3 regions of the Paenibacillus sp. Mc5Re-14 genome follow, and region 1 is predicted to be linked to each of the others. Evidence: predicted binding sites of a transcription regulator. Region 1 holds the regulator's gene; each other region holds the start of a gene.
The links. Region 1 encodes Rex, which represses fermentation and respiration genes when NADH is low (regulators of the CRP and FNR family bind a similar motif). Its sites were predicted from a motif close to TTGTGAAATATTTCACAA; they were not measured.
Positions count from the first base shown of each region.

Region 2: the regulator Rex is predicted to act here: its motif matches at 2,605-2,622, upstream of BN1546_RS10240 (phosphoketolase family protein).
Region 3: the regulator Rex is predicted to act here: its motif matches at 3,209-3,226, upstream of nirB (nitrite reductase large subunit NirB).

Region 1 covers NZ_CVPD01000001.1:4,981,200-4,991,979, reverse strand. Annotated here, with positions in the region: gene BN1546_RS22745 (3-hydroxyacyl-CoA dehydrogenase family protein) at 1-125, opposite strand, end outside; gene BN1546_RS22740 (AAA family ATPase) at 262-1,764, opposite strand; gene BN1546_RS22735 (hypothetical protein) at 1,757-2,290, opposite strand; gene BN1546_RS22730 (cell wall elongation regulator TseB-like domain-containing protein) at 2,597-3,121, opposite strand; gene BN1546_RS22725 (amidohydrolase) at 3,159-4,460, opposite strand; gene BN1546_RS22720 (redox-sensing transcriptional repressor Rex) at 4,447-5,100, opposite strand; gene dinG (ATP-dependent DNA helicase DinG) at 5,128-8,010, opposite strand; gene BN1546_RS22710 (tetratricopeptide repeat protein) at 8,168-8,800, opposite strand; gene panD (aspartate 1-decarboxylase) at 8,883-9,266, opposite strand; gene panC (pantoate--beta-alanine ligase) at 9,259-10,197, opposite strand; gene panB (3-methyl-2-oxobutanoate hydroxymethyltransferase) at 10,194-10,780, opposite strand, start outside.
Region 2 covers NZ_CVPD01000001.1:2,251,055-2,261,834, forward strand. Annotated here, with positions in the region: gene BN1546_RS10240 (phosphoketolase family protein) at 103-2,487, opposite strand; gene BN1546_RS10245 (GntR family transcriptional regulator) at 2,779-3,501, opposite strand; gene BN1546_RS10250 (glycosyltransferase) at 3,818-4,969, shown strand; gene BN1546_RS10255 (ring-cleaving dioxygenase) at 5,191-6,141, opposite strand; gene BN1546_RS10260 (DoxX family protein) at 6,217-6,615, opposite strand; gene BN1546_RS10265 (DUF896 domain-containing protein) at 6,687-6,914, opposite strand; gene BN1546_RS10270 (DUF4280 domain-containing protein) at 7,252-7,668, opposite strand; gene BN1546_RS10275 (hypothetical protein) at 7,669-8,190, opposite strand; gene BN1546_RS10280 (pentapeptide repeat-containing protein) at 8,205-9,455, opposite strand; gene BN1546_RS10285 (contractile injection system protein, VgrG/Pvc8 family) at 9,533-10,780, opposite strand, start outside.
Region 3 covers NZ_CVPD01000001.1:1,774,333-1,785,112, forward strand. Annotated here, with positions in the region: gene BN1546_RS08055 (exosporium glycoprotein BclB-related protein) at 1-233, shown strand, start outside; gene nirD (nitrite reductase small subunit NirD) at 301-630, opposite strand; gene nirB (nitrite reductase large subunit NirB) at 673-3,102, opposite strand; gene BN1546_RS08070 (spore germination protein) at 3,420-5,108, shown strand; gene BN1546_RS08075 (GerAB/ArcD/ProY family transporter) at 5,134-6,237, shown strand; gene BN1546_RS08080 (Ger(x)C family spore germination protein) at 6,230-7,429, shown strand; gene treR (trehalose operon repressor) at 7,552-8,301, opposite strand; gene treP (PTS system trehalose-specific EIIBC component) at 8,378-10,342, opposite strand; gene treC (alpha,alpha-phosphotrehalase) at 10,448-10,780, opposite strand, start outside.

The DNA.
Region 1 (10,780 bases):
GCGTAGTCTAGTTTCTCTGGTGTCTGCTCTACTAGCAGCACATCGATTCCTTTGGACGCGAGCATTTCAGAAATACCTTGTCCCATGGTGCCGCCGCCAATGACGCCGATTTTTTTAAATTGCATGGTTCTTAACTCCACCCTTTCCTGGTCACTCTCATATATTGTATCCTTCTTTGTCGAAAAATACATGTTTATGTCCCAATAGATAATAATATCTTAGCACGGACTAAAAGTAAAAAAAAATAACCAGCATAAAAAATTATGCTGGTAATAAAGCATTTTCACTAAATTGACATCTAAATTGATCCCCGGACAGAGTTTCTTCCTTCATTAGAATGTCAAGAGAATTGTCGAACACAGGACGATGCTTTTCCAGCAACTCCAAAGTCCGATTATGCAGGTCATTCATAATTTCGCCATTTTCCCGCATAAGTTCCTCTTTTGTAACCATTTCCATGTTAATAATCCCAAGAGAAGTCAAACCTGAAGTCATCATCGTATGAACAATGTTCAGCGCCTGCTCAAAATCATTACTTGAGCCCGTACTTCGACCGCCATAGTACATTTCTTCCGCAGTAGCCCCTGCGAGCGAGATCATAATCTGCTCCTCCAGGTACTGCTTGGTATATAAATAATGTTCTTGCTGTGGATTGTGACGCACGTAACCGAGCGCTTTCCCACGCGGGCTGAGCGCTACTTGACTTACGCTACCGGGACGGACGATTTCAGCCATAATAGCATGTCCCAGCTCGTGAATCGCTACACGTTTTTTCTCTTCCAATGTTGATTCTCGGTCTGTTTTTTCACCCATCATCACCTTGTCAATCGCCATGGATAGATGACTCTGCGCAATCATTTGACGATCCTGTCTCATTGCATAGATGGCCGCTTCATTCATGACGCTCTCCAACTGTGCACCGGAAAAACCGTAAGACTCCTCAGCGATTTTGTCCAAATTAGCATCTTCCTGAATCGGTTTGTTTTTGGCATGAATTTTAAGGATATGAAGACGGCCCTTCTTATCAGGCAAGTCTACTTGAATATGGCGGTCAAAGCGTCCTGGACGCGTTAAGGCGCTGTCCAGCATTTCTTTACGGTTTGTTGCCGCAATAAGTAATATCCGCGGTGTATCTGCCGAATAAATGCCATCCATTTCTGTCAGCAACTGATTCAAAGTCTGATCATATTCTCGTTGCTGTCCACCCTCACGCTTACCACCAATAACATCAATCTCGTCAATAAAAATAATTGCATTTTCTTTCTTTTCCTTGGCTGCACGAGTGCGAGCCTCCCGAAACAACTCACGGACACGACCTGCACCGACACCCACGTACATTTCAACAAATTCACTGCCTGAAGCTGCAACAAACACAGAATTGGTGTAGTGTGCAGCTGCTTTCGCCATCAGCGTTTTTCCTGTTCCCGGAGGGCCTGTAAGCAAAACGCCTTTCAATGGACGAATACCAAATTTGGAAATTTCATCATGCCGATTCAAAAAATCCAAGGCTTCACGCAATTCCTGTTTAGCGCTTTCTTGTCCACCAATTTCCTCAAAAGTCAGCTTGTCCGGACCATTTTTTTTACGTTTGCGCTCTTGCCCGGCACCTACGGCCAAGCCGCCACGAGCATGCATGAGCATTAACAAGCCGCTGAGCATCACGCCCGCAACCAAAAGAGGGATAATATTCACCCCAATAAAAACGAGAAATATAATAGTCACCGGCACAATACCGATTAATATTTCCTTGATCCATCTAGGCATTAGGCCATACCCCCATTTGCTGAGATTGACGTGGCAAAACGATAAACTTAGTCGCATTGCCTTCGCTGAGTCGGATATAGACATTGTTTGAATCCATATCGGTATCAGCCTTGATACCTGCTTTTTTCTTTTTCATCTGCTCAACTGTAGATGAAATTTGAGTATACTTTTTATTTTCCATCGCTTCGGCTACAGGAAACATAGCCTCAGACCACCATTGATTCAGTGCTGAATTGGAACGATCTGCGATATCCAGCTTAATGGTACGGCTGCCAATGATGGATTGCCCTTTTTGCTTAACCACATCAACCAATCCGGCCACATCCGCCTGCGGTTTGAGATCTAGTTTCAATACGACCTGATCCTGTTTAATATCTATTTGAGCGCTTGTCACGCCTGGATATTGAGATACCAGTTTTTCCAGAGGACTTTGCATTGTAACCTGACGGTAAATGAACCATCCCCCAAACATCAACAAGGCTGCCACAACGGCCGCCACAACAATAGGAACTGCACGCAATTTCAAACAACATCCTCCTCTCAAAATGTAAAACCCAGAAGAAACGGGACGAATGTCAACAAACAACCAAATTGCATGATCTTATAAAGATCAGCAACTCATTTTTCTATCATTTTTGTCTATCACTTATAAAATATAGTATATCATAACGTGAATCTAATATCGAAGGCAATGTGTGGAGGAGTTGTGATTTTCGTAGTAGCAAAAAAAGACGTAAATACGATTTAAATCGCATTTACGTCTTTTCAACTTCAATCAGTTATTCTTTTAACAATACATTGCTTTCACCATCATCACTACTCCCATAACACGCTAGTAATTAGGCAAAGTATACTTTATCCCCGTCGATGCTCCATCTGAGAAACGGTAAAAGGTATAGTTGTGATGGCTTTCATCATCGTAAAACAGTTGCCATACATATTCGCCATTGAACACACTCGGTTGGAGCCTTACAATTTTTGCATTTGGAAGTTGCTGCTGAATTATCGCTGTCATTTTTTGCTCGTCGACTCCGTTTTTCATCAGCTCGGTATGAACACCGCTTGGATCTGCGACAGGTACGTTAGGTTGTCCTTCCATTTTTTGAAAAGGAACCCACACCATTATATTTTCATTCTGTGCGTTTTTCCCTTGAACCACCCAATAAATCTGATCCCACACAGACTTCCAAGTCTGAGTCGTGCTAACCAGACCACCTGATTGCTTGGCCTTAATGATAGCGGCATTTTTCTCAGCCACCTGGTCTTGAGTAACGTAGGAATAATACCAGAAAATGCTGACCAGGATCAGTATTACGGCCAAAATGGCGACCGCTATCCATTTCTTCTTATTTTTCAAACCTGTGCTTCCTCTCTAAGGGGATGTGACACCTGAATTAGCGCGACAGCAGCCCTTCAAAGGCGGCTTGTGCCTCATGTTTGATACGTTCCTCGTCCATCGTCAGGCATTCGCCGTTTTTCACAACCTGACGACCGTCTACCCACACATGAGCCACGTCTTTGGCACTTGCAGAGTATACGGCATGGGAAATAAGATCTGTACGCGGCAAGAAATGGGCCTGATTCAGATCTAGCGCGATAAAGTCAGCCTTGTTGCCTGCTGCCAGCGCTCCTACTTCTTTTAAACCAATCGACTTTGCACCATACTCTGTTGCCAGACGCAGTGCTTCATTTGCAGGAACTGCTGTTGGGTCGCCAGATACTCCCTTGTGAATGAGTGCCGCCAGACGCATTTCCTCGAACATATCCAGGTTATTATTGCTAGCAGGACCGTCTGTTCCAAGAGAAACAGTAACTCCTGCACGCAACAATTCAGGCACTCTAGCTACACCACTTGCCAGCTTCAAGTTGCTGCCTGGATTATGTGAAACCGCCACACCTCGTTCCGCTAATAAAGCTATCTCTTCGTCGTTCAAGTGTACGCCGTGGGCAACAAGTGAAGGGCGGGAGAAAAAGCCAAGCTTATCTAAGTGTGCAACTGGACGCAAACCGTAGTCGCGTACGTTTTGCTCAACTTCGGCGATCGTCTCGGACATGTGCGTATGCAATGGTAAATCGAGATCATGTGCTGCTTGAACAAATTTCTCAATAAACGCTGGCGGGCATGTGTATGGGGCATGCGGAGACATCATCGTTGTGATACGTCCATCTGCTTTTCCATGCCAGTTACGCGCAAAAGTCACGGCCTCAGCCAGCTTGATCCGCTGTTCTTCTTCTGAACAGAGTCCAATGGCTCCACGCATCAAACTTGCACGGATGCCCGACTCTTCAGCTACACGTGCCACCTCATCCATATGATCGTACATATCCAGGAAAGTTGTGGTTCCACCTTTCAGCATTTCCAGCACTGACAAGGATGTTCCCCAATACACATCCGTAGATGTAAACTTGGCTTCCATAGGCCACATTTTTTCCTGAAGCCACACTTGAAGTGCCAAGTCATCTCCATACCCTCGCAGCAGAGACATCGCCGCATGACCATGAGTATTAATCAGACCAGGCAAAAACAATAACCCGTTACCGTCGATTGCTTCTGTCTCTTCCTCACCCGCAGGCAGAGTCTCGCCAATGTAAGTAATACGGCTATCCTCCACAATCATAAAACCATGGATTACCCCAGCTTCAGTTCCATTCACGGCAAAAGAACCGTTTTTAATCATCCATTTATTCACTGTCATATTGTGCTTCTTCCTTTCCGTCCTCCAGATAATAAGCGAGGCTAAGCAAGTCAGTTGTAAAGTCTGTGGCATGTATCCGAATGTTAGCCGGTGCCTTGAGAATGATAGGTGCAAAGTTTAAAATCGCTCCAATTCCACTCTCAATGAGCCTATCAGCTACGTGTTGTGCCTCAAAATCAGGTACAGTAATAATCCCGATTCGAATATTTTTTTCTTTTACAGTCGTTTCCAATTCATCCATCGGCTGAACGACTAAGGTATTGATTCTGGTCCCAACCTTATCCGGGAACGCATCAAATACCGCCACAATCTTCATATTGTCTTTTAAATAAGCGTTATAGTTTGATAGGGCTTGACCCAGATTACCCGCTCCGACCAATACTACATTAATTTGCTGGTCGATTTTCAGGATATGGCGTATTTTCTCAATTAGATAAGAAACATCGTAACCGATACCCTTCCGACCAAAATCGCCAAAATAGGCAAGATCTTTACGAATTTGGGCCGGATTCAAATCTAACCTCTGTCCCAGCTCTTGAGAAGAGACCGTAGCCACCTCCCGTTTGTGCAGTGCATTCAGATAACGTAAATATACGGGTAATCTCCGTACGACAGCCTCTGAAATTTTATCTGATTTCATACTTGCTCCCCCTAATTGTAACGGACTTTAGGTGTCCGTCCGTTGTGCCTCTGTCTCCGGGGCGGATTGGAGCCATTCGGCGATGCGGGGCACCATTTGCTCCGATGGCATATGCTCCATTTTTGGTCCCGGTAACGAGTACAAAAAGTGCTTTCCATAATAGGATTCGATCACACGCGTATCGTAAACGATAACGACTCCGTGGTCGCTCGCTGTACGTACCAATCGCCCAAATCCCTGTTTGAAGCGAATAACTGCTTGTGGTACAGACAGCTTCATAAATGGATTCTTCTTCTGCTGCTGGAGCAGCTCGCTTTTTGCCTCCAGTAACGGGTGATTGGGCGGTTGAAACGGCAAGCGAACGATGGCCAGACAAGTCAAAGCCTTCCCTGGAATATCGACGCCTTCCCAGAAGCTGCTGGTTCCCAGCAATACAGAAGCCTTGGCTTCCTGAAAACGACGGGTTAGCTTGCTCCGACTCCCACTGTCTACACCTTGTCCTAACACGGTAATATCGCTGGATGCTAACGCCTCTTTAAGTGGCTCATACACTTGCCGGAGCATCCGATAGGAAGTAAACAGAACAAGCATTCTCCCCCGCGTCGCCTGGGCAGTCGCTCCTAGAGAGCTAACGAGCATCTCTACAAAATGTGCATCCCCTACACTGCCCTTCACACTCGGAAAGTCTCGCGGAATGACCAGCAACACCTGATCCCTGTAATTAAAAGGTGATGGGAGCTGTGACGTCATTAATCGTCCTTGATCCGCGGCCTCCTGCAAGCCGAGTTGATCGGTCATGTACTGAAACGACTTATCTACCGATAAAGTAGCAGATGTCAGAATAATACTTCTTTTTTTGTCAAAAAACATTTCTTTCAACTGGCGGCTCACATCGACGGGCACTGCATAAAATTGCAATGATTTACTACGGAATTGCCCACTCGCTTCGAGCCAATATACGGTTGTTTCATCATCGAGTCGTATAAAGAAGCGCAAATTTTCCCTAATCCCCGCCAAATCCTTAAGCAGACCCGTGATATCTGTAATGAGACTATCCGCCGCATAATCGTCGTGTTCTTCCTTGACATCCAGCATCAGCTTGTCGCCCTTGCGCAAAATTTCACTCAACGTTACATAAAGCTGATTTTCCAACGCCGCCGCTTGATCCCACTTTGCAGGCTTGGCCGACGGTTTGAGACGCGAAGAAAATTGCCCCGTTTCACCCGGTGTGGCATCAGTTCGTTCTGGCAACATACCAAACAACTTATCGCTTAGCAGGTCCCAAGTTTCCTTAACCTCTAACACGAGTGGGTACAGCTGATCAATGATCGAGGCCCATTCCGTCGACTTCTCATGCCCCGACTTTGCCAACTGCTGACGTAATGAAGGCAATTGTCCGTTCTTACTGTCCTTGAACAATCGAGTCAGCGTATGCACGAGTGTGAAATATTTCATATGCATGCCCAGGTGCTTACCGGCTACTTCCTCTAGATGATGTGCTTCATCAATGACCAGATGTTCATAGCTGGGCAATAGCTGGTGACTTGCTTTGACGTCGGTGAACAGCTTGGAGTGATTCGTTATAACCACATCCGCTGTTCCTGCTTCATGACGTGCACGATGATAGTAGCACTTGCGGAACCATGGGCAAGAACGGCCGAGACAGGACTCGGAATCACTAGCTACTGTTTCCCAAAAATCCCCTCCACGGTTGCTCAGGTTCAGTTCCTCATCATCACCGGTTTCTGTCAGAGTCAGCCAGACAATCATTTGAGCCGCTGTAATCAAGTCTTCCTTTGGTGTCGCGAAGTCTCTTCTGTTTATTTTATGTTCAAACTTACGCAGACACAAATAATGCCCCCGACCCTTAAAAATGGCAGCCCGGAACGGGAACGGAATCACTTTTGTCAGCATCGGAATATCACGCTCTCGCAATTGCTCCTGCAGATTAATGGTATGCGTGCTTACTGTGACCCTCTGCCCATATTTTACACTGTGATACAGTGACGGAAGCAAATAGCCTAGGGACTTCCCTGTTCCTGTACCCGCCTCGATCAACAAATGCTTATCTTGACTCAGGGCTTGATTTACACCCTCAATCATTTGTGTTTGCGCCTCGCGCTCCTCATATTGGCTCAAGGATGAACGCAAATTGTCCCGCACATCATCCATATACTCCTCAAAGGAAACGCCTGAGAGTGGATTCGGATCATCTTCTCTACGTGGAGTAGCCAGTTCGGTCCAATCTTCAACTTTAAGCGCAAGCTGACGAAAAAACTGATGTTTCTCCAAATCCTGAATAGGGTCTAGCTCTTTCTCTTCTCGTATGCCGTCAAGAAACCAACCCAGGTCACTGTCTTCCTCTGCGAACAAATCGCTGAGCCGCTGTATCGTTATCAGAGGTAATGCCTGAAGCTCACCCAGACACTTTAAAAACACCTCAGCCGTAGCCAACGCGTCGCTGTCTGCTTGATGAGGGCGGTCATGCGCCAGCCCAAACTCTGAGGAAACAAAACCCAACTGATAAGAAGATAACGATGGAAACATAATTTTCAGAAAATCCATCGTATCCAAAATTCTACCGCTAAAGGGTAAGTATCCACACCGGTCCAAAGCGCTTTGTAAAAAATTGAAATCAAACGCCACGTTATGACCGACCAGCACGACATCGTCCAGCATAGGCACGAGCTCCATCATCATTTCTTCGAGTGCAGGTGCATCCTTGACGTCATCATCTGTAATTCCGGTCAATCCGGTGATAAAAGGTGGAATAGATCTGCCAGGGTTTACATAAGAGCCGTAAACACGGGAAATGCTGTTATCATGATCTATAATTGCAAGTCCGACTTGAATGATGTCATCCGCGGACTGGGTGCCTGTCGTTTCAAAATCCAATACCGCAAATTTCATTCGAGCTTAATCCTTTCTTATGACACATACAAAAATAATAACTCTGTATAATAGCATAGCAGAAGATTGTCTGTTTGGAAATTAAGACAGCCAAAAAAGACGATGCACACACCGCCTAAGGAGGTGAGCATGCATCGTCTTACTCGGTGTCTGATAACTACATCCAAGTCAACAAGGAACTGTCGTATCGAAGCTTTTCGGCACCGGACAAACAGGCTTGCATATTGTGCAGTGGCTCGGGCAGCGTTGGATCGAACTGATGCGCGAGAGCAAAATATTTTTGCGCCTCTTTTACGTCTGCCTGCTTTGCCATCAAACAGCCTAGCGCATTATAGATGACCGCTTTTAGCCCTGACTGTTCAGTCAGGTGTAGCACCTTTTGAAACTGGCTTATAGCCTCTGCTGGATCATCCAGTTGAAAATGCGCCATTCCCATATAGATGCGACTCTGCCAGCTGTCCGGAAAATGCTCCAGCACCTGCTCAAATTGCTGGATTGCCTCCGGGTACATAAGTAATCGATAATACCCCTGTCCCCGGTTAAATGCCGGTAGCTCCTTTTCAGGCAGCTCAGCGTCAGACATGTCGGCCTCTGCGGAAAAGCCGGCTGCACGCAGGCAAACCATTTTTTCCTCAAAGGCCAACCACTCATCCATAATTCCGTCACTCATTCTCCGCAGCAGACTCCAGTGCTGTAGCAGCTCCTGTCTGCGGGGGCCCTGGGCTGATGGGTAATGCTTCACGATATCATCTAACATGCTGTTCATTTCTGCGAATACATGCTGGAACATGTGCATCCCGCCCTTACGAAAGATGGATTAATACACTCACATTTTTCGCTTAAAAGACGGGTTTCATCCGCATTCCCATTCATTACATGATCGTTGCGTGTACTTCCTTGCTCATCGTTTGGGCTGGTTTATTATGTTCATCCACAAATACCACAGTTGGTTTGTATGTTTTGGCCTCTTCATTTGACATGGAAGCATAGGAAATAATAATGACTGTATCACCGGGCTGGACCAGACGGGCTGCCGCACCGTTGAGACAAATCACGCCGCTCCCACGCGGTCCGGGGATCACATAGGTTTCCAGTCGAGCTCCATTGTTATTGTTTACAATTTGAACCTTTTCATTCTCCAGCAGATCTGATGTCTCCATTAAATCTTCATCTATGGTAATACTGCCCACATAGTTCAGGTTGGCTTCAGTAACCGTCGCGCGGTGAATTTTAGATTTCATCATGGTTCTAAACATGGGAAAGTACCTCCACTTTCTGTATTCTTATATTATCAATCAGTCGGGTATTCCCAAATTTTACGGCTAGCGCAACAATGACATCTTCTTGCACATCACATAGGCGCTGCTCAGGGCGAAGAGGCTCCAGGCCAGGAAATGTTAATATTTCAATGTAGTCAATATCTGCCAAAGGGGATGAGGCGATGGTCGACTCCACCATTTGATGTAACTGCTCAATCGTAATGGTGTTCTGTACAATATCTTCGCTCACTTCTTGCACCTTGCGCAGTGACTGGGACAGCACCAACGCCTGCTCACGCTGTTCCGCACTTAAATATACATTGCGGGAGCTAAGAGCCAAACCATCGGCCTCTCTGACGATAGGACAAGGTATGAGGGTCACATTCATATTGAGATCGGCCACCATTTGTTGAAGCACAGCAACCTGCTGCGCATCCTTCATTCCAAAGAAAGCCAAATCAGGACCTACCATGTTAAACAGCTTAGCTACCACTGTAGTTACACCATCAAAATGGCCAGGACGGGAAGCGCCGCACAAGCGGTCTGTCAGAGCGGATACGTGAATTTTAGTTTGAGTTGGCTGCGGATACATTTCTGCTACAGTCGGCATAAATACAATATCCACGCCTTCACGTCGCGCTACTTCCAGATCACGAGCTTCATCGCGAGGATAGCTGTCTAGATCTTCGGTAGGTCCAAATTGAATCGGATTTACGAAAATGCTAAGCACCACCGTATCTGCCATATCACGCGCCTTTTGCATCAAGCTTGCGTGCCCTTCGTGCAGGTATCCCATGGTTGGTACAAAGCCGACTTTATGTTGCAGTAAAGAGGCAGAATCGTGTAAAGTTTTTGCTCCATTGGCTCCAAGTTGGCGACGTTCGGCAATAACCTTGCGTAGTTGAGCCACTTCTCTTACGATGATCATGACTGAGATTCCACCTTTTCCTTAGCTTGTTCCTGCGCTTGTCCTTTTGCCTGTCCGTACAAGGACTCCAGGGACTCCACAACACGGTCATCCGCGCTGAACACATGCTCTGCGGCCGGGAATGCCCGCCCTTTTACATCGCTCACATACTGCTCAATGCTGCTGCGGATCATGCCGCCTACATCTGCATAAGTTTTTACAAATCGTTTACTGAAATATGGCGATGCATATTGAATCAGATCGTGGTAAACGAGTACTTGACCGTCACAGCCACGTCCTGCACCGATTCCAATGGTTGGAATAGAAAGTTCTTTAGAGATCGCCGTTGCCACTTCCTCAGTCACCAATTCCAAGACAATACCAAAGGCACCCGCCTGCTCTAATGCCTTGGCATCTGCCATCAACCGGCGTGCGTCTGCTTCGTCCTTACCTTGAATGCGATAGCCGCCAATTTGATTAACCGATTGTGGAGTAAGCCCGATATGGCCCAGTACAGGCACACCTGCCTGAACAGTCGCTTTTACGACATCGGCAATCTCAGCTCCGCCCTCCAATTTAACAGCATGCGCATGTCCTTCCTGCA
Region 2 (10,780 bases), 2.7 Mb from region 1:
CAAGGGGGTCAGGCACTTCTATTCTGCTACCAAATCATATATTTCACTTCATGCTAGACTGCTTGGTTGTCCAACACAAAGCTGAAATGTACTGTACTTTTTTTATTTCAGGCCTTCCCATACCCAGTTCTCTACCTCTGGCAAGTCAATGCCTTCTTCGCGAATGAATTGATGATGCTTCTTAACCATTGCATCCATTTCATCCGCAATATTCGCGTACTTTCCAGCGTCAGGTAAGTTTAGAACAGCTTCCTTCACTAAATCAAAACGGTCCATTTGATTCAATACACGCATATCAAATGGTGTCGTAATATCGCCATTTTCACGGTAACCATGTACATGCAGGTTATGGTTGTGACGATCAAAGAACAGATCTTTGATCAGACCTTCGTAACCATGGAAAGCGAATACGACTGGTTTGTCCTTTGTGAAAAATTGATCAAACTCAGCGTCAGATAATCCACGAGGATCTAACTTTTGGCTTCTCAGCTTCAGTAAGTCTACTACGTTGATGTAACGAATCTTCAAATCAGGCAGTTTTTTATGCAAGATAGAGATCGCAGCTAAGCTTTCAATCGTTGGCTCTGTACCGGCAGAAGCGATAACAATATCAGGCTCTCCACCTTGATCTGTACTTGCCCAGTCAATGATCTTTAACCCTTTGTCCACCAATTCCTTCGCTTCATCAGCAGAAAACCATTGTGGGCGTGGGTGTTTGGACGAAACAACCAAATTGATCTTTTGACGGTCATTTAAAATGGTGTCAAAAACAGCTAGCAGAGAGTTGGCGTCAGCTGGCAGATACTCACGAATAAATTCTGGTTTCTTATCAGCCAAATGACCTAACAAACCTGGATCTTGGTGTGTATACCCATTATGATCCTGTTGGAAGACCGTTGAAGTAGCTACAACATTCAATGATGGGATGTCTGCACGCCATCCTTGATCCGTTGCTTTACGCAGCCATTTGAAGTGTTGAGTGATCATCGAGTCAACCACACGCAGGAAGGCTTCGTAACTTGCGAAGAAACCATGACGGCCTGTTAACACATAACCTTCCAGCAATCCTTCAGCTTGGTGTTCAGACAATTGGGAATCAATGACACGACCATAAGATGACAAGAATTCATCATTAGGCTCAATAATTTGATCCATCCATTGGCGTTTGGTTACTTCAAAAACAGGAGCCAAGCGGTTAGACATCGTTTCGTCAGGTCCGAAGATTCTGAAATTGCGATTCTCTTCATTTAATACAACCACATCTTTAACGTATTTGCCCAAAACCGACATATCTTGCGCAATCACTTTACCAGGCGTGGAGTTATCCAGCGCATAGTTACGGAAATCTGGCAATTTCAGGTCTTTAATAAGGTTACCCGCATTCGCAACAGGGTTCATTCCCATTCGTTTATCGCCTGTAGGCAGAATTTCAGCAATCTCAGCTTTTAAACGACCGTTTTCGTCGAACAATTCCTCTGGTCTATAGCTATTCAGCCATTCTAATAAGGCAGGTGCGTGCTGCATATTTTTTTGATCAACCGGAATTGGAACCTGATGGGCACGGAACGAATTTGTATTCGGCACTCCGTCCCATTCCTTTGGACCCGTCCAGCCTTTAGGTGAACGGAAGATAAGTACTGGCCACGCCGGACGAGTAAGGTCATTATTTTCACGTGCATTCTTCTGGATAGCTTCGATCTTCTCGATGGCAGTATCCAATACTTTCGCCATTTCTGGATGCATGTGATCAGGGTCTTCACCTTCAACAAAAAACGGTTCCCAACCCAAACCTTTAAAGAACGAAGTTAACTCTTCTTTCGATTGGCGAGATATAATCGTTGGGTTACTAATTTTGAAGCCATTCAAGTGTAAGATTGGCAGCACTGCGCCATCCGTGATTGGATTGATAAATCTGTTAGAGAACCACGAAGCGGCTAATGGTCCCGTTTCAGCTTCACCATCCCCAATAACAACAGCCGAAATCAGATTCGGATTATCTAAAATAGCACCTACACCATGAGAAAGGGAATAGCCCAGCTCTCCACCTTCATGGATAGATCCAGGTGTTTCAGGAGCAGCATGCGAAGCAATACCGCCAGGGAACGAAAATTGTTTGAACAGTTTCTTCATGCCTGGGATATCTTGAGTGATTTGTGGATAGATTTCAGTGTAGCTTCCATCAAGATATGAATTTGAAACCATAACCTGGCCGCCGTGACCAGGACCTTCAATATAAAGCATGTTCAAATCATATTTATTAATAACACGATTAAGATGAGCATAAATAAAGTTTTGGCCTGGAATCGTGCCCCAGTGTCCAATAGGCTTCACCTTTACATCCGAATCTTTCAAAGGTTCTCTCAACAAAGGATTGTCTTTTAAATAAAGCTGACCTACTGAAATGTAGTTGGTTGCACGCCAGTATGCATCAAGTTTTTTCAAATATGTTTGAGATGAGTATTCTGCTAACACGGGTGTTAAGGCCATGGTGTCCACTCCCTAGTAATTTGGTTTGTAATTTATTTCCGGAAATTTCATCTACATGTACATCATAACGCTACGCTAAATTAATTCAACCTTTTTCACAAGTGATACGGTCCAATTTTGTGAAATCTTGAACATACTATGAAATATAAATTAAAAAGACAGTAAAAAAGCTCTTACATTAAAATATATAGAAAGATAAACCAATAAAATTTGTGATAAATGAAAGGTTTGCAGACTCTAATTCTTTTTCAAAACCATAAAAAAAGACCGGAGAATTCTCCAGTCTTTTCGTTAGTGTACCGATACAAAGGTATTAAATTTCAAATATTTGTAATGAAACCGCATATGTGAAAATTCAAATGGCGTGCCGTTATCTAAAAAGAAAACCCCCTCCATAATGCCTACCGGTTCATTTTCTTTCAATTCTAGTAGCTTTTGGTCATTCTCTTGGGACGGTTCTGCAAAAATGGATAAAAAAGATTTGGTGACGGCCAGGTTCCGCGAGTCTTCCAAATAATTAAAAATGGAACCCTCAATAATCGTCTGATTTAAATCTTGGACAATTTTAATGGGGATGTAGCCCGTTTCAATCATAAAGGGATCGTCATCAAACAGGCGTAAGCGAACGATTTTATAAACAAAATCATGGGTATCCAAGAACAAATCGCGCTGTAGTTCTTCTGTCGGTGGAATGACCTCGAAACTCAATACTTTGATTTTTGGCTTTTTGCCATGCATTTGAAAATTATCAGTAACTCCTAGATTAGAGCCTTCATAGTTAAAGATAGATTCATTTCTTATGTATAAGGGATTAATAAATGTCCCGGAGCCTTGTTTTTTGAAAATAATTCCGACACTCTCCATTTTAGTCAGAGCGCGTTTAATGGAACTACGACTAACCTGGTAAGTCTCACTAAGACTACGTTCATCTGGCAATCTCATATCTGCAAACTTTCCAGCGAAAATTTTCATTTTAAGATCGTCAATAATTTGCTTATAGACAAATTGTGTCATATAGTACTCCTCTTTCAGGTCTTCTATAACTCCATATAGTTTACCATAAACATGTCCATTTCATCTCATGTTTGTTTGTATCTCTTTTACTTTACATCCTTATGCGTAATGCTGCCATGACATATACATCACACCACTGAAAATACCTGCAAAATAGCAAAAAATACAGAACCTCCACCTTAACATTCTCAATATGACCAAGCCTGTTTCGCACCTTGAGGGGTGTTTGACCAGACCAGGCTAAAATCCTTGAATACATTGTTATTATTTATCTTGTTCAAACGTGTTCTAATAAAAGTGGTGGGGGGAGATCACATTGGCTATCCGCTACAGCGTCATCATTCCAACCTATAATCGAGCCCAGCAGCTGCTGCTCACACTCGCCTCATTTGAAGCGCAAACCTATTCCAAGCAACTATTCGAAGTGATTGTAGCTGATGACGGCTCTACAGATGGAACGAAAGAAATGGTTGAAGACTTCAAAGCATCCTATCCTCTTATCTATGTGTCACACCCGGAACAACGTGGTCGATCTGCCGTTCGAAATTTGGGACTGCGCCAGGCAAAAGGGATATATATCATTTTCTGCGACGCTGACTTTTTGGTGCTACCTCATTTCATTAAAACCGTGAGTCGTTATCACCGCAAGTATCCCAAATCCGTGCTTTCAGGCATTCCTCACTCGTGGGACGATGCATTTACCCATTATCACCCTGACTTTTCTGTGGAAGAAAAAGAACATTGTCGGAGCATACTTACACAATCAGGCTTATGGAATCCCGACTTTGAAACAGCGAATGAAATTATCCCGATCATCACCCCTCATGATGTCCTGCATCAAACGGGTGCATTGTCTAAAGTCGTTAGCCCCACCAGGGTTCCGCCCAGTACTCAAAAACAATTTGCCTCAACGGACGTAGCTCCCTGGATGATGCTAGTAACTCGTTGTGTAGCCATCAGACGCAACCACTTGATTCGTATTGGAGGTTTCAATGAACGGTTTGTGCTGTACGGACTCGAAGACTGGGACTTGGGCTATAGACTGCATCGCTTAAAAATCCCTTTTTATTGCATCAAAGAGGTGGTCGGATATCATCAGGAACATCCAACCCATCTTAGAGGTAACGTTTTAAATACGGAAAATCTGAGAATCATGTATGAAACTTACGGGTTCAATGACTCCTCGTTAAATTTATTCGCTCTAATTCCTCCATCCGAGGATTTTGAGACCTACAAAAATACGCTGCGCGTGCTACGCAGGGGACTCCGTTCTAGGTTAACACGAACATCAGCTATGTTGTTGAGAAGGACACTACGCATTGCTGCCAAGCAGTTTTATTATCACAACAATACCCCAGCATACCAGCAATCATTACGGGTGATAAAAAAGAAAGCAGAGAACCGGAAAAGCCGAGTCGCCCACGTGTTACGAGAAATGCTGGTAAAGTCTGAAAAGCTGTTGGAATAAAAAGAGGACGGTAGCACACGAGACACATATCTGGAAGCAGGTTCTGTCTTGGATAGATAATGTCGTATATTAGATTAGTCAAATCATAAATATAGGTTAATTGCGGAGGATTTCATTTTCAGGAGGTAATTCATCGAATGAAAAATCCACAATCGAATGAGATTGTGGATTTATGTGACTTTATCTGGATGCAAAACAGCAGCTATTTCGTTTGATTTCGTTTACTTTTGTTTATCTGTTAATGTTCTCACTTCAATAGGATGCAGGTTTGCCTCGATCTGAGCCCGCTGTGGTTCATACCACTCTGGCAGCATTAATTTCTGCCCCAAAGATTCAGCAGGCTCATCGTTAGCAAATCCCGGTGGATCTGTAGCAATTTCAAAAAGTATGCCGCCCGCCTCTCTGAAATAAATCGCATTAAAATATTGGCGGTCGATAATTGGTGTCGGCTGATAGCCATAATGTTGGACTGTGCTTCTCCAATCTTCATGTTGCTCGAAATCTTTTGCGCGCCATGCAATGTGATGTACCGTGCCTGCTCCACCGAAGCCTAAGCCCATTTTGACGAGCGGAACATCCACAATGTTGCCGATTTCTCCAGCAGATTGATAACGAGCATATTCGGCGTCTTCGTAGATTTTCGTAAATCCGAGTATGCTCTCCAATGCATCCATCGTTTTCTGTGGATTGACGCTAAATAGTACGGCGCCTCCGAACCCTTTAATGGCGTTATCAGCCGAAATGCCATCGTAAGACCAAGTACTGCTCGCTCCCTCTGCACGTTCAACAAGCTCAAGACGTAGGCCCTCATTATCCTCGAATTGAAGATATTGTTCATTAAACCGGCTTGTTTTCGTAACTTGAATACCAAAGCTTTGCAAACGATGCTGCCAAAAATCAAGCGAACCTGGCGGTACCACATACGAGGTTATGCCCACCTGACCACCTCCGATGCGCCCTTTGGGAGTTCCTGGTGCAGGGAAAAAAGTAATGATCGTTCCGGGGCTTCCTGCCTCGTTACCAAAGTACAAGTGGTAAACCTCAGGGGCATCGAAGTTGATGGTTTTCTTCACTAACCGAAGTCCAAGAATACTTGCATAGAAATCGACATTTGCCTGCGGATTACCAGCAAAAGCTGTAATATGATGGATACCTGTCGTTTGAAGTGACATATGAAACCCTCCTTTTAATTGTAGAAATCCTTATTTTTCATTATCGTTCAATTTTTAATGATCTAAGTTCATGTATTAATGAAGTATTGCATCAATGGAATATGAACCTGCACCTGTCAACGCAATCCCGATTACGACAGCAATAAGAACCAGTGGATATTCATAGCCATTAGCGGTTGCCCAGATTCCGTTTTGACCATGCACTTTGACAATCGCTCCAAGCATCGCCATCGTAATCAACAGTGCAGCCAGTGGAGTGAGCAGTCCTACAGTAAATAGAGCCCCTCCCAGCAATTCCATCAATCCAGCGGCCACAGCCATCAATACCCCAGGCTTGATCCCGATTGATTCCATCCAACCACCGGTACCTTTTGGGCCATAGCCACCAAACCAGCCAAAAAGCTTCTGAGCCCCGTGCCCCACGAATAGCAATCCAACCACCAAACGTATCAACAACAATCCACTCGCCAACATAAAATCACTCTCCATAGTTATTACTTATTGTTTAAAGATTTTTTAATTTAAGATATTAGACAAAATTAAATTCATGGCTTAACGATTTGCGCCTGTTCTTTTCTTAATTTTTCAGGAGTAACATCATCTCCATTCGGATCATAAATCGTAGCATTCAAAAGTATGCTTTTGATAGAGCCTCGAAAGATTTGAAGATATTCTTTGCGAAGATCCATTTGTTCCGTTTTTTCAATTTCAGTTAACCCAACTTCTTTTGCTTTTTTTGCCAACTGGTTAATTCTTTCTAAAATCGCAAGCATGTGTATACCTCCCTATTCAAAATTTGCTGTTGTTTTATCTTTAATTTATTTATCTTGATATAAAGATATAATATTTTATTGTTCTTGTCAACACTTTATTAAAGAGAGGAGAAAATGAATCCTTGAGTTGCTTCTCCCCCTAATATCAATGCTATCTCCATGCTGGTAATACTGGTATTTTTGTACCATCGCAGTGACCTGATCATCGTAGGTCAATGGATATCCTGATAAGATCGTCTCTTCATCTGGATATCCATCTAGTACGAATGCGAAGCACCCTTCAGTTCAACTGTATACACGTCCCGAATCCAAAACCCAACGGCTTTGAAACAGACTCTTAATCCAGCTCCTGTCCATCATTTTCAATTTGGATATGACCACAATACAGACACTGATGGGTACAGTTTTGTGTCAAGGCCGGCTGTCCCTCGATCTTCACATCACTTTTCCCATTCAGCCACGGCATGGTCAGAACTGGAACACACGGAGCTTTTTTCACGCCATAGATGTCCACCATCTCACTAGCCTGTACAGCCGGATTTAAAGGACTGGAGCAATTTCCAAAAGACTGAATGTTCACTCCTGGAACGTAATCTCCAATGTTCATTTGTGCTTTGTTTTTTACGTAGACACCATGGCTAAAAGGTCTTTTCAAACGGGTAGGTTGTGTGCCATAACTACAACTTAAGATCGCTCCTGCCACGACATAGCTTTTTTTTGCGCCCGTTCCCGGGTTCACTTGGGCTTCTTCCACTTACCCCATCCTCCTTAGTGCTTCCATCTCGACTCTTTGCACTCGAATGCCTGTAAAAGATCGGCGCAGCAGGCTTTCTGCCACAGCCAAATGGATATAGATATGAGGTTCGATCAGTCCCTCAATCCGAAAAACAGGGGGCTCTATCTCCCCCTGTCTCAGTATCAAACGCTTCAACGTACCATTGGGATACCATTCCGTTTGTGCGGACAAACAGTCCACCATCGGCGGACGAAGCACCCAGTATACCTCCTGTCTGGCCTGCTGGAAATCGGTAAGGATGGCCGCTTTCCATTTCAGTCCCGGCATATATTTCTCCAATAATACTTTCATCCGATCAGACACCAGCGGCAGGGGAAATTCCAGAAAATCCGGGTACACTGTTCGTGGATCGCTATGTACAGCCAAAAAAAGAGGATCATCCTTCTGTTGATCTCCCTCAGCTTCTGTCAGGATTTTCTCTACTTGCAAAGGAGACAGCGCAGCAGGCTCCACCCGATGTTTTACCCGCTCGTCTATCATCAGTCGAAAATATCTCAATGCAGCCACTCCTTTTTGCTAGCATCATCCCTTACCTGTGTAGACCACTCCAAACCAATGGCTCCTCTACGCTGCTCATCGGTAAAAATGACTCCTTGTACGTTTGCACCCGTAAAATCGGTTCCGATCAAACAAGCCCCTTTAAAGGATGCACCTGTCGCATCTGCTCCAACAAAGCAGGCATCCGTGAGGTCTGCCCCGTCCAAGGACGCTTTTTGTAGTAACGCCTCTTGAAAAATGGCTCCTCGTAACTGTGCATCATGAAAACGGGCTCCCTGCAAGCTCGCCCCTGTGAAATCTACGCCAGCAAAACCCAATGCCTCCCAATCCAATGAAGCATCTGATCCATATCCGGCGTTACCCATAACGACATCCAATATGGCCCCTTTCATCGAGCATCCGCTAAAATTGGCTCCATGAAGCAAGCTGTATGTCAAATCGATTCCATTTAACTCACTTTCCTGCCACACCGTTCCTACCAGGATACAGCCATGCAGACGACTATGTTCCATCCTGATTTGGCGAAAGGCTGTATAACGAAAATCCAACAGACTATAATCCCCATCTGACAATTGAACTTGGGTCAACGCCTGATAGCTGTACGCATGTTCTTCTTTTTCCTCCAACCATGACCGGATATCATTTGCCTCCATGACTCTGCGATCTTCTCGATATACTGACACACTATGATCCAAAAATTCACCCACACGAATCTCGAACGTCTCTTCCCGCTCCAGCTCTTGAAACTCCGGTAAGCACACCGCCTGTTTCATCGCCAAGCGCACCACATTCACAACGAGAGCATGAATGTGTACCGCTGCCTCCAGCATAACCTGCTCCCATTCAAGCTCCGTTAGAGAAACATGCTGCTTCTCTACCTCCCTTCGCAATTGTCGCTGCAAATCGGTCCAGTAGGAATATGCCCAGCTTGTATCCCATTCCAATCGGATCGGCTGCGGATCAAGCATCCATAAAGCATCGGAAGCCTCTACGAGATAAGCAGGCCGTTCTTCCAGCCATGCGGTACGTAGCATGGAGTACGTGATATAACCGATCCTTCCCTTTCTTCCTTGAAGCTGCTCTCGCCGAATGTGCTGGCAATATCCCCGGAACTCTTCGACACAAGCCTGAACCCGTTGCTCCTGCGTCACCTTGAACTTCAGCGCCCAGTCTCTGCGGATGAGAAGCCACGCCTGATTCAAAAAGGCATGCCATTGCGGTTCTAACTCATCAATAGACTTCTCCATTTGTACCCAACCACCACCTAAAGCTCTTCATAAATTTATGTCTTCAGGCTGACGCCATTCACCCGCTGCCCTATAGCCTAATTCGACTTTACTTCACTGCCCTTCATGTCCGCTGATCCACTCAATTGAATATGACTGCCATTGCAATCCATACGCAGCTCGCTGCCTGCCGACAAATTCATCGTTTTCCCTGCCGACAAGCTCAGATTACCACCCGCCGAGATACTTACCTGTTTATTGCTCACAATATGAATGCCTTCCTTGTCGTCCAGCTTGATAAAAATAGCACCATCTTTACCCGTCACGACCAGTTCATCCGGTCCCAAACGAATTTCTTTTCCATGAGGTGTTCGCCATATTTTCATCTGCGGATTGGAAAGCTTGTTATGTCCGCTCCCTCTGTCTGCACGTCGGACTGCACTGCCTGCTACCCCATCCTCTTCACGGCTGCCCGGAAAATAAAGTGAAACCGGGTCCCCTTTTTCCGGCATTACGTACCAGCCTGTATGTCCCCCGCCGCTATATACCGTCGAATAATTGAACCAATGCGCCTGATCGACCGCCTGCTTCTCGTCGCAATCCAGATGGATACGTACCTGATCCTGACGCACATCCACGACTACTCCGCCTAATGAAGCGCCCGCCAGCTTTTCCTGATAGTAGCCTTTCTGTCGTAAGCCTTTGTACGAGGCAAGCACATATTGATGCCGCAACAGCCCCTGTCTCATTTCCGTATAAGCCTCAATGACATACAAACTGTGTCCCTGAAAGGTCAACTGAGCGCCCAAATCCAGCACCTCGTCTGTCTCCACCTCATAAAAAATAAAGTCATTTTCGTTTACCTTTGCCTGCTCACTTTCCTGAAAGTAGCGGAAAGGCAGCATCTGCTTGCGTACCGTATAACGGGTATGATCCAGTACGGCCTGTGCAGGGCTGTCTTCAATGCCAAAATAAAATTTGGGACTATCAAAACGCGACACAGGCATCAGGCTCGTATGATAGCGGGAAGCCATGCGTCTTAAAAAAGCCCAATCCGTCTCCTGATACTGGATGGCAATCCGTCCGATAGGCTCTCCACCGGTCGCTCCATCAATCACATCCAACCCCTCATAATCCTTACCAATCTGCTCCAGCATCTGAGGAATTGTCATTTTGGTATATTGAAAAGAACGGGTGCGTTGCTGGATATCCATCCGATAAGTATGGGAGATGGCCTCTACCTCCAGATAGTACACATCCCGCACAACCTTCACTTCGACCGATAGCGCAATTCCGCTGAATAGCGGCTTACTTTCACCCGATTCATTGCGCTGGCTTACCTCAAT
Region 3 (10,780 bases), 3.2 Mb from region 1:
CCCCGACACCTAATAACACCTTTATAGCCGTTCCCGGAGCTACCGTTACATTGACTCCCCCACTAACTGACATCGTTGCTTTAGGAACGACTTCTAGTGGTATTGCTACTGGATTGGCTATACCCGTAACCGCGCAAACCCGTCTGCTTATGGTTTTCTCTGCCACTGCGACAGGCGTTTCCCTCGTCAACACCGTGGTGGGTTACGCAAGTGCAGGTGTCACTATTACCTGATCCAAAACAAAAAGGGCCCTGCAGGATTGTTCCTGTCGAGCCCTTTTTATGCTTTCCCTCACATGAATTAAACCGTCTCAAGCGATATTTTCACTACTTCTCCCTCTTCACAGACGGCGAACGTTTTAATTTGTCCGTGGTCAGGCTCTTGAACGAGGCCTGTTTGCAAATCAATTTTCCAGTCATACAAAGGATCATAAATATAATGACCAGATACTATTGCCTCTGTAAGAGGACCCCCCTTAGGGTGAGGATTACTATTTTCAACAGCATACAGCTTATTCTCCGAAGTGCGGAAAACAGCAATTTCAGCACCTTTGACGTGGATAGTGCGTCCTATTCTGATCGGAAAATCCTTGCTATGACCGACAACAAGCCATTCGGCATTCTTGATCATTTGCTTGCTCGCTTCCTTCCTCAGGCATTTTTAGATGCAATTTTACACAATAGACGGAGTGACAGCCTCAAATAGATTCTTGCGTGTATCCTCATCATGGATGATTTTTTTCCATGGGTCTTCGACCTGTTGTAATGCAAATTCAACGCGTTCTACTAAAGCTTGTCGATTAGCTGTATCGTTAACGACAGCCTTCTGAATCTCTTCCAGACCGATCCGTTCCACCCACTCGGAAGTACGTTCCAGGTATTGTCCTGTTTCCCGGTAGAATTGCATTACGGCTCCTACAATATCAATCAATTCAGCGTCGGTTTTTACTTTACAGAGTGAATCAGCCAACCGTGCTTTAATACCGCCGTTTCCACCGACAAAGATCTCCCAGCCCCCATCGTTGCCTACGATTCCGATATCCTTCGTACATGATTCCGCACAGTTGCGTGGACATCCATTAACCGCTAATTTGAATTTTGCCGGGAAATCCAATCGTTCGAATTTCCGTTCCAGTACTTCTCCCATTCCCATCGAGTCCTGTGTACCAAAACGACAAAATTGCGATCCAACACAGGTTTTCACCGTACGAAGTGACTTCGCGTACGCATATCCCGAAGGCATATCAAGTTCTTCCCACACTTTAGGCAGATCCTCTTTACGTACACCAATCAAATCCAGCCGTTGTCCCCCGGTTACTTTAACGACCTTAACGTTATATTTAAGCGATACATCAGCTATCTTCTTCAAATCTTCTGGAGTCGTTACACCGCCGTACATTCTCGGCACCACTGTAAACGTTCCATCCTTTTGAATGTTCGCGTGCAATCGCTCATTTACAAACCGGGAATCTCCCTCATTTTCATAGGTATCAGGGTTAATCATACCCAAGTAATAATTCAGCGCCGGACGGCATTTGGAGCATCCTTCATCATTATGCCAGCCCAGTACGTTCATCACTTCACGCGTAGTTGTCAGCCCTTTAGTTTTGATCGCTTCCACAATTTCGTCCCGACTCAATGTTGTACAGCCACATATTCCTTGTTTGGCTGACGTTTTGAAGCTGTCTCCAAGAACATATTGCAAAATTTGCTCAACAACCGGCTTACATCCTCCACAGGAGCGCGTTGCTCCGGTACATGCTTTAATTTCATCGACTGTGGTCAATCCATTTTCATTAATTGCTTCCACAATTGCCTTTTTAGTCACACCGTTACAACCGCAGACAATTTCATCGTCCGCCATGGTTTCAACGGATGACGTTTTCGCCCCGTGATTGCCGCATCCAGTACCCATGATCTGTCCATAGATCTCATCTGTCATTTCCGTTTGCTGACGCACATATTTTTGCAGACTAGCAGATTCACTCACATCGCCAAACAGTACAGTACCAACAATTTTATTATCACGAAGCAGTACCTTTTTGTATGTTCGCTTCCACTCATCCTTCGCTACAATCGCCGTATGTTCAGGTTGGGTTATGAATTCGCCAGCTGAGAAAACATCTACCCCTGAAATTTTAAGCTTGGTGGAAACTACCGATCCTGCATAGCCTTCAGTATCCACGCCTGCCAAATGCTTGGCAATCACACTTCCCTGTTCAAACAGCGGAGCTACCAGACCGTAGCAGATTCCACGGTGCTCAACACATTCCCCTACAGCGTATACATCCGGCATGGAGGTTCTCATGAAATCATCGACCACAATCCCGCGGTTCGTTTCCATACCACTTTCTTTAGCTACCTGGATATTAGGTTTAATCCCGACGGCCATTACAACCAAATCTGCTTCCAGCTCGCTTCCATCCGAGAAGCGCAGTCCTTGTACCCGATCTTGACCGTACACTTCCGCAGTTTGCATTTGCATAGCAAACTTGATTCCCTGACGTTCCAGTTCTGCTTTCAACATCGCAGAGGCTTCCCGGTCTAACTGACGTTCCATCAAATCTTCCATTAGATGAACGACCGTAACATCCATCCCCAGGTTGACCAGGCCTTTAGCTGCCTCCAGCCCCAATAGACCTCCGCCAATGACAGCGGCCTTTTTATAGGTCTTCGCTGCTTCCAGCATTGCCGAGCAATCGGCGATATCTCGGAAACCAATAACTCCCGGTAATTCTTTACCCGGAATAGGCAGAATAAACGATTGTGAACCAGTAGCCACTAAAGCCACATCGTAATCAATTTCCAGTCCGTCTTCGGTGAGAATCTTCTTGTGCTCACCGTCGATACTTTTAACCATTTTTCCTGTATATAAAGTAATCCCTTGATCCGCATACCATTGCAAATCGTTCAGTATGATATCATCTATTGTTTTACTACCTTCCAACACATAAGAGAGCATGATCCTGTTATAGTTCGGATGCGGCTCACTTCCCAGGACTGTAATTTCATATTTATCTGTTAATTTTAAAATTTGTTCGACCGTATTGATACCAGCCATTCCGTTCCCTATAACCACAAGCTTCTTTTTACTGTTTATCATATACCGGTTCCTCCATTCATTCGACGCTACTTCCTATCCGACGACATCTCTACGTTTCTAATGAATATTGTTTATGCTTCTATTCTAATACAGCAGATAGGTCTATATGTGATTTCGATCACAATGTAGTTAAAATTATGAATATTTAGGGATTTCCCTATTCTATTTCAAGGGATTAAGGTAAGGACCGGAAATCATAGCAGTGTCATCGAAAGAATCTTTCCAATTCATGCGTAAATACAACCGTTATAAGGAATACTTTATGAACAACTTGTATCTTATGGGAAAACGAATTGAATTGTTTGGAGGTAATCAGCATGTGGTCTAAAATCATTTCTTATCTTCCTAGCTGGAGTACACTCTTTCAAGCTGGCCTCGCGTTGATTATTCCTTTAGGAATTTATTATATAAACACCTCGATTTATTCATTTGTCGGCAGTAAGGGAGCCAAATCCAAACACTCTGGCAGTCATCCGCTCTCTAATAAACATAACGAAGGGCACATGGATCAGCAGCATGAACCGAGCTCTAAAATTACAGGAAATTATGATTCCGACTTACAGGCAATTCGTGAAGCTATTGGCGAAAATAGTGATGTGCATTTTCGTGAGTTTGTGGTGAAGAAATTTCATGCTCGGTCCGTGTTAGTCTTCATAGAAGGTATGCAGGATGAAAAGCTTATGAGCAAGCAGGTATTGGAGGTCTTGATGTTTGAAGGCCAGCAGCAGGGTCAGGATCAGCAGGAACAACCGGAAGGTATAAGTAACTCTTTTATAAAAGAAAGCCTGATGCCACTTACGCAAATTAGTGAAGTAACCCGTATGGAGGAATTGTACGAGTTCATCCTTTTAGGTCATACCGCCCTATTAATTGAAGGAATGAAGGAAGCGCTACTGGTGGGCCCGCCTAATGGCGCTATTCGCTCCGTCAATGAGCCAACCTCTGAAGCATTGCTTCGGGGTCCCCGAATCGGTTTTACGGAAGTATTGAGTGAAAACACTTCGATGCTTCGGCGCCAGGGTTTAAATAAAAGTTTGGAATTGAAGAAATTCCAAGTGGGCAGCAGAATCAAAAAGGATCTGGTTATCGCGTATATAAAGGATATTGTGAATCCAGACCTTCTTGAAGAAGTAAGCCGCAGAATATCAAAAATAGACATGGATTTTTTACCTGAATCCGGGTATGTGGAACAACTCATCGAAGACAATTATTTAAGTCCATTCCAACAGGCTCATAATACAGAGCGTCCTGACCGTGTTATTAATGCTTTGTTGGAGGGAAGAATAGCGATCTTACTGGATGGTACTCCTTTTGCACTTATTGTCCCGGTGACCTTCAGTATGCTGCTTCAATCTCCCGAAGACTATTATGAACGATGGATTCCGGGGACACTATTACGTCTGCTACGGTTTAGCGGGGCTTTTATAGCGCTTATGGGGCCTGCTCTGTACATTTCTTTTATATCGTTTCATCCCGGTTTAATTCCGACCAAGCTGGTCATTAGCATTATCGGAACCCGTCAAGGCGTCCCTTTCCCATCCGTTATAGAAGTCATGATTTTGGAAATCTCTATCGAAATTCTACGAGAGGCTGGCATTCGCCTGCCCAAACCCATTGGCCCTGCGATGGGCATTGTGGGAGGCTTGGTCATCGGTGATGCTGCTGTCAATGCGGGCATCGTTAGTCCCTTCCTTGTGATTGTAGTTGCAGTTACTGCCATTTCATCGTTTTCGATACCAACATATAGTGCGGGCATTACCCTGCGCCTTTTGCGTTTTGTCGGAATGTTCTTTGCAGCAATGCTGGGCATGTTTGGAACCATATTGTTCTTTCTGTTAATTTGTATCCATCTGACGAAGTTGAAAAGCTTTGGTGTACCATATGTAACTCCCTTTTCCCCTATGCGCCTAAGCGATTGGAAGGATCTGTACATCCGGGCTCCTATGTCTCTGATGAAACGAAGACCTGTCATGATGAAAACGCAGCAACGCAAACGCAGATCATGATGCCCAAAACGAAGGAGGAGCTACTGTGTTTAGACGCTCTGATGATAAGATCACAACTAAGCAAGGGGCTGTATTCCTGACCAATACCGTATTGGGCGCGGGGATCTTGACACTGCCGAGAGGTGTAACTGAACAAGTACAGACTCCTGATGCATGGCTTTCTGTCCTCATCGGTGGAGCTATTGTCATATTCGTCGTCTGGATCATGGTGAAATTAAGTCAACAGTTTCCCGGAAACACCATATATCAATACTCCAGAAGAATTGTAGGTACTGTTCCGGGAGGATTCTTAAGTGTGCTATTAATTATATACTTTATAATTATAGCCGGCTTTGAGATCCGTGTGTTGGCTGAAGTAACCATGTTTTTCCTACTTGAAGGCACACCCATCTGGGCGATTGTGATTCCATTCATCTGGGTAGGGAGTTATTTGGTTTTTGGAGGCATTAATCCCATCGCACGGCTGTACCAAATTGTACTTCCAATCAGTCTCTTCTTTCTGCTTTTCTGTTTTGTCTTCAGCTTAAGAATCTTCGAAATTGATCACCTTCGCCCCGTATTGAGTGACGGAATATTACCCGTCATCAAGGGGCTGAAATCAACTATTCTTGTCTTCTCTGGATGTGAAGTTGTCATGACACTGGTCGCTTTTATGCAGCAGCCCGAAAAAGCATTTAAGGCCATGGCCGTGGGCATCAGTATCCCTTTAGTTTTGTATTTTTTGACTGTAGTTATGGTGATCGGCGGGCTATCGGTAGATTCTACTGTGACAAGTACTTGGCCTACCATTAATTTGATGCGCAGTTTTGAGATCCCCGGATTTCTTTTTGAACGTCTGGAGTTTCCACTGCTGGTGATCTGGGTGATGCAAATGTTTTGTAATTTCTGTAGTTTTTTCTTCAATGCTTCCTTAGGTGTCTCACAGGTATTTGGTCTTAAATATCGTTATGCGATTTTCGGCTTAATCCCGTTTATCTTTATTTCCACGATGACTCCTGTTCGTATGACTGAAGTGTTTCGCCTTGGCGATGAGATCGGATACATGGGAATCGTATTATTTTTTCTGATCCCGGTACTTCTCTCCATCGTTTTTATGATCAGGAAGAAGGGAATGAAGCAAAATGTGTAGACGATCTTTCCTATCCTTGCTGCTTGCTTTCATTCTGCTGGTGACTCAAGTCGGCTGCTGGAGCAGCAAGGAAGTAGAGGAGCTTAGCATATATACAGGATTGGCTCTCGATAAGGGAGAGCTCAGTCCATTGGAACAGGAGCTGGAGAAGAAAGGCAGCCGTTACTTCAAGAAAAATACAATTACGACCAGCGTACAAATCGTCCCCAAAAAATCATCCGGAAGCACAAACCAACAAGGCGGCGACGGTGGACAAGAGCTAAACTATGTAAATATAGCTGGCACCGGTGATTCTATACTTGAAATCTTCCGACAGCTCTCTCTCCGTTTGGATCGCCCCGTTATTGGTCACCACCTAAAAGTCATCGTGGTTTCCACCGAATTGGCAAAACTACAAACGATGCAACAATTGATGGATTTTGTGCTACGTGATAATGATATTCGTCCAAGTTGTATGGTTTTCTTAAGTAAGGATCGAGCAGCCAACACCTTAGTTACCAAATATACAGGCGAAATTCCGTCTATTCATATTCTGAATATGCTTCGTAACCATTTTAGAACCAGCAAGGTAATGAGGGGAGTCAATTTGTCTGAATTAGATGGGTTAATGCACTCCAAAAAAAGCTATATACTGCAAAACATTACTGAATCTAAGGGAGAATTAGAATTTTCAGGTGCCGGCATTATTAAAGGGGAAACCGGTCACTGGATTGGTGCTTTGGGACAACAAGACGTGGAGAGTATTGGATGGATTACAGGTGATGTTGAGGGCGGAGCTGTCAAAACGTATGACAAGCGGAATGAAGCCATAACTTATGAAATCAAATCGGTAAAAAGCAAAATAACAACTAAAGTGGGTAAGGACAACGACATCTCCTTTCACGTAAAAATTGAATCCAAAGGGCGTTTAATCGAAAACTGGGATGAGAAGGTAGACCCGACTGAGACGCGGAACATGAAAGAAGCTGAGCAAGAGTTTGAAAAACAAGTGACTAGAAGGATTAAGTCTCTTATGCACAAATTACAATCCGAATATAAAGTGGATGTTGCCGGCTTTGGTGATCACCTGAAAATTGATAAACCACAGGTGTGGAAAAAAGTAAAAGATGATTGGGATTATAAGTTCAGTAAAATCCCCGTAACCTTCGATATTAAGCTAACCATTACGGATTTAGGTTCCTCTGCCGAATAGTCGAAATCCACTCAACAATTTACCTTGGAGTTAACAAAGAACCCCTCTTCTTAGAAGAGGGGTTCTCCACCACAGTGAACTATTCCGATTTAATCTCTCGTCCTTAGATCAATTCTAATGGATCAGCTTAAAAAATCAGACTTTCTCTCTTCACCGTGGGAACGTCTGGCAAAATCGACGAATTGGAATTTGTCCAGTCGATGCCTTGATTCGGTATACTGGAACAATGTGGTGTCTTCCAGATAAACATAGTTACGTACTACAACCACATGAGTATAGTTCTGGAGGTCCATCAGCTTACGGTCTTCTTCATCTGCATCTTCTACAGAAACGACTTTTTTAGCATAACTGATTGGAAGATGGAGTTCCCCCTCCAGATATTCGTAGATAGATTCACGACTAATTTCCTCGGTAAGCACAGGGACAATGTCTGATCGAAAGTAGTCTTTATCCAGTATGACACATTCACCTTCAATTTCACGCGCACGAATGACTTCCCAAACCAAATACTTATCTTTGTCAATCTCAAGATGAGTAGCTATGTCATCTGGAACGGGAATCAACTGATTTTTATGAACAATCGTTTGTGATTTACGCCCAATCCGCTCAGACATTTCTTTGAAACTGACCAATCCCCCTATAGGAAAATCCATCCGTCCGATATCCAGAACAAAAGATCCTTTAGCCTTTATTTTATGGATATACCCATTTTGTGCAAGCAAGTGAAGTGCCTTACGCACAGTCTCACGAGAAGTGTTATACTCCCGGGCCAATTCATTTTCAGAGGGCATTTTCGAACCAGGAGCCAATTCGCCTGTCTGGATTCGCCCCGAGTACTCTTGATAAATTTGCAAAAATATATTCTTAGTCAATTTTCATCACCACGTTTATTGTAGCATTCTTTCACTGACCAAGTTACTAAATTAGGCTAGCAGGGATGAATCTGACTTAATTCGTTTTGTCTGATGAAGAATTCAAATGAATTCTCATTAAGACATATTGCAAATCGTTCGCCTCACCTGGCAATTCCTCAATCGATTCAATCATACTCTGCCCTTCGGGAACAATGACCGGTGTAATGATAGGATACCCTGATTTCTGGATCAGCTCACGGTCAAATTCCATCAGTAGCTGTCCTTGCTCCACGTTTTGACCTGTTTCCACATGCATGGTGAATCCTTCTCCCTTTAATGACACCGTGTTGATTCCTACATGCACCAGAATCTGCACACCTGTTGGATGCTCCAAAATCAAGGCATGCTTGCTTTTCACCATGATGTGAATGACTTTTCCACTGAAAGGGGCAAGAATCCGACCATCCTTCGGTTCCACTGCAATTCCTTGCCCCATCTGCCGTTCGGCAAAAGCCGGATCAGGAACCTGTTCTAATGGCACAACATGTCCTAGTACCGGAGTCTTTACTTCAAGCACATCCAGTGCAGAATTTTGTTGGTCCGAATTTTTCCGTATGGAGTCATTAGCTGGTGTAGCTGGAGTCTGACGACGCTTATTGAGCAGCTTCCCATACATAAAGGTTAAAGCAAACGGCACAATCAATACGATCGCCATCCCAACGAAGAATACCCCCCAGTTGTTTGGGAAAATAGACAGGAAGCCTGGAATCCCTCCCACACCAATGGAAGAAGCCAACACATGATTTACGGTGAGCAGTATACCTGCGATACCGGAACCGATCATTCCGAATACGAACGGATATTTATACCGAATATTCACCCCGAATATGGCAGGCTCGGTTACACCCAGAAAAGCAGACACGGAAGAGGTAAGAGCCAATCCTTTTCCCTTTTGCTCCTTCAATACCAACATCATTGCCAGTGCCCCGGCCCCCTGAGCGATATTGGACAGGGCCAGCATCGGCCATAGGAACGTTCCACCCTGTGTACCAATTAATTGCACGTCCACCGCCAGGAAAGTATGATGCATTCCCGTGATCACGAGCAAGGCGTAAAAACCTCCATAAATCAGGCCACCCAGCGCAGGAGCCAAATCGAAAACGTATACAAGACCAGTCGTAATCGCATTACCAATCATAAAAGTAACCGGACCGATCACTGTAAAGGCAAGAAATCCCGTGATTAATAATGTAATCGGTGCTACGAGCAACAGCTTAAATGAATCCGCTATCTTTTTATTTAGGAATTTCTCAATTTGTGCGAGCACGTAAGCGGATACCAAAACGGGTAAAACCTGTCCTTGATAACCAATCTTATTCACTTCCCAACCAAACAAATCCCAAACTGGAACAGTTCCTTTGGTAACGGCATCCGCATAACTGTATGCACTTAGCAGATCTGGATGAACTAGAATCAAACCGAGTACAATCCCGAGTAAAGGACTACCGCCAAACCTAACAACGGCCGACCATCCAATCAAGGCAGGTAGGAATGTAAAAGCGGTACTGGCAATGGTGTTAATAATAGACGCAAAGTCAGTCCATTGAGGATAGACCTGTACCAGAGCCATTCCTTCGAAAAAGATTCCCTTTCCAGTCAAAATATTATTGATCCCAAGCAATAAGCCTGCAGTCACAATTGCGGGCAAAATAGGAATAAAGATATCTGCCAGCGTCTTGATGGCACGCTGAATCGGGTTTTGTTTTTTACTAGCGGCGTTTTTAACATCGTCCTTAGAAGCCCGACTGCCTCCTGTAATGGAGATCATTTCGTCATATACCTTATCCACCAGACCTGGGCCAATCACGACCTGATACTGTCCTTGTGAAGAAAATTGGCCTTTGACCAGATCATTTTGTTCGAGTGCATCTTTATCGACCAACTTATCATCATACAGGGCAAATCGCAGACGAGTTACGCAATGCGTAGAGGCCTCTATGTTGTCTTTACCACCAACGGCTTTTATAATGTCTTCCACCTGTGCTCTTTCAATCGCCATCTAGTCCACTCCCTCGACGTTTGCTCATTTTTAAAGCAGCACCCCGGCTTAAAAATAAATGTACTACCGGGGTGCTACTGGATATTTCCATACTATTCATTAAGGTTAACGAACAATCCACATATAGGAAGCATACGGAGTCAAAGAGACCACCTGATTTAGCTGCGGAGCATACTGGGTATTACCGATTAAAAGCTCAGCCGCTGCTACTGCTTGATTATCTAATGATAAATAAAATGAATCCGGTATACGGAATTGTACATCCCGCCCACTAAAATTAGAGATGACGACCAAAGTCTCCTGTTCATTGCTGCGTTGATATGCGTAGACCTGAGGATGAGCTTCGTCCAAACGTTGGTAATCCCCATCGGTGATGACCTGTACCGTCTTACGCAGACGAATCAGCCTACGGTAATGGCTGTAGATCGAGTTCGGGTC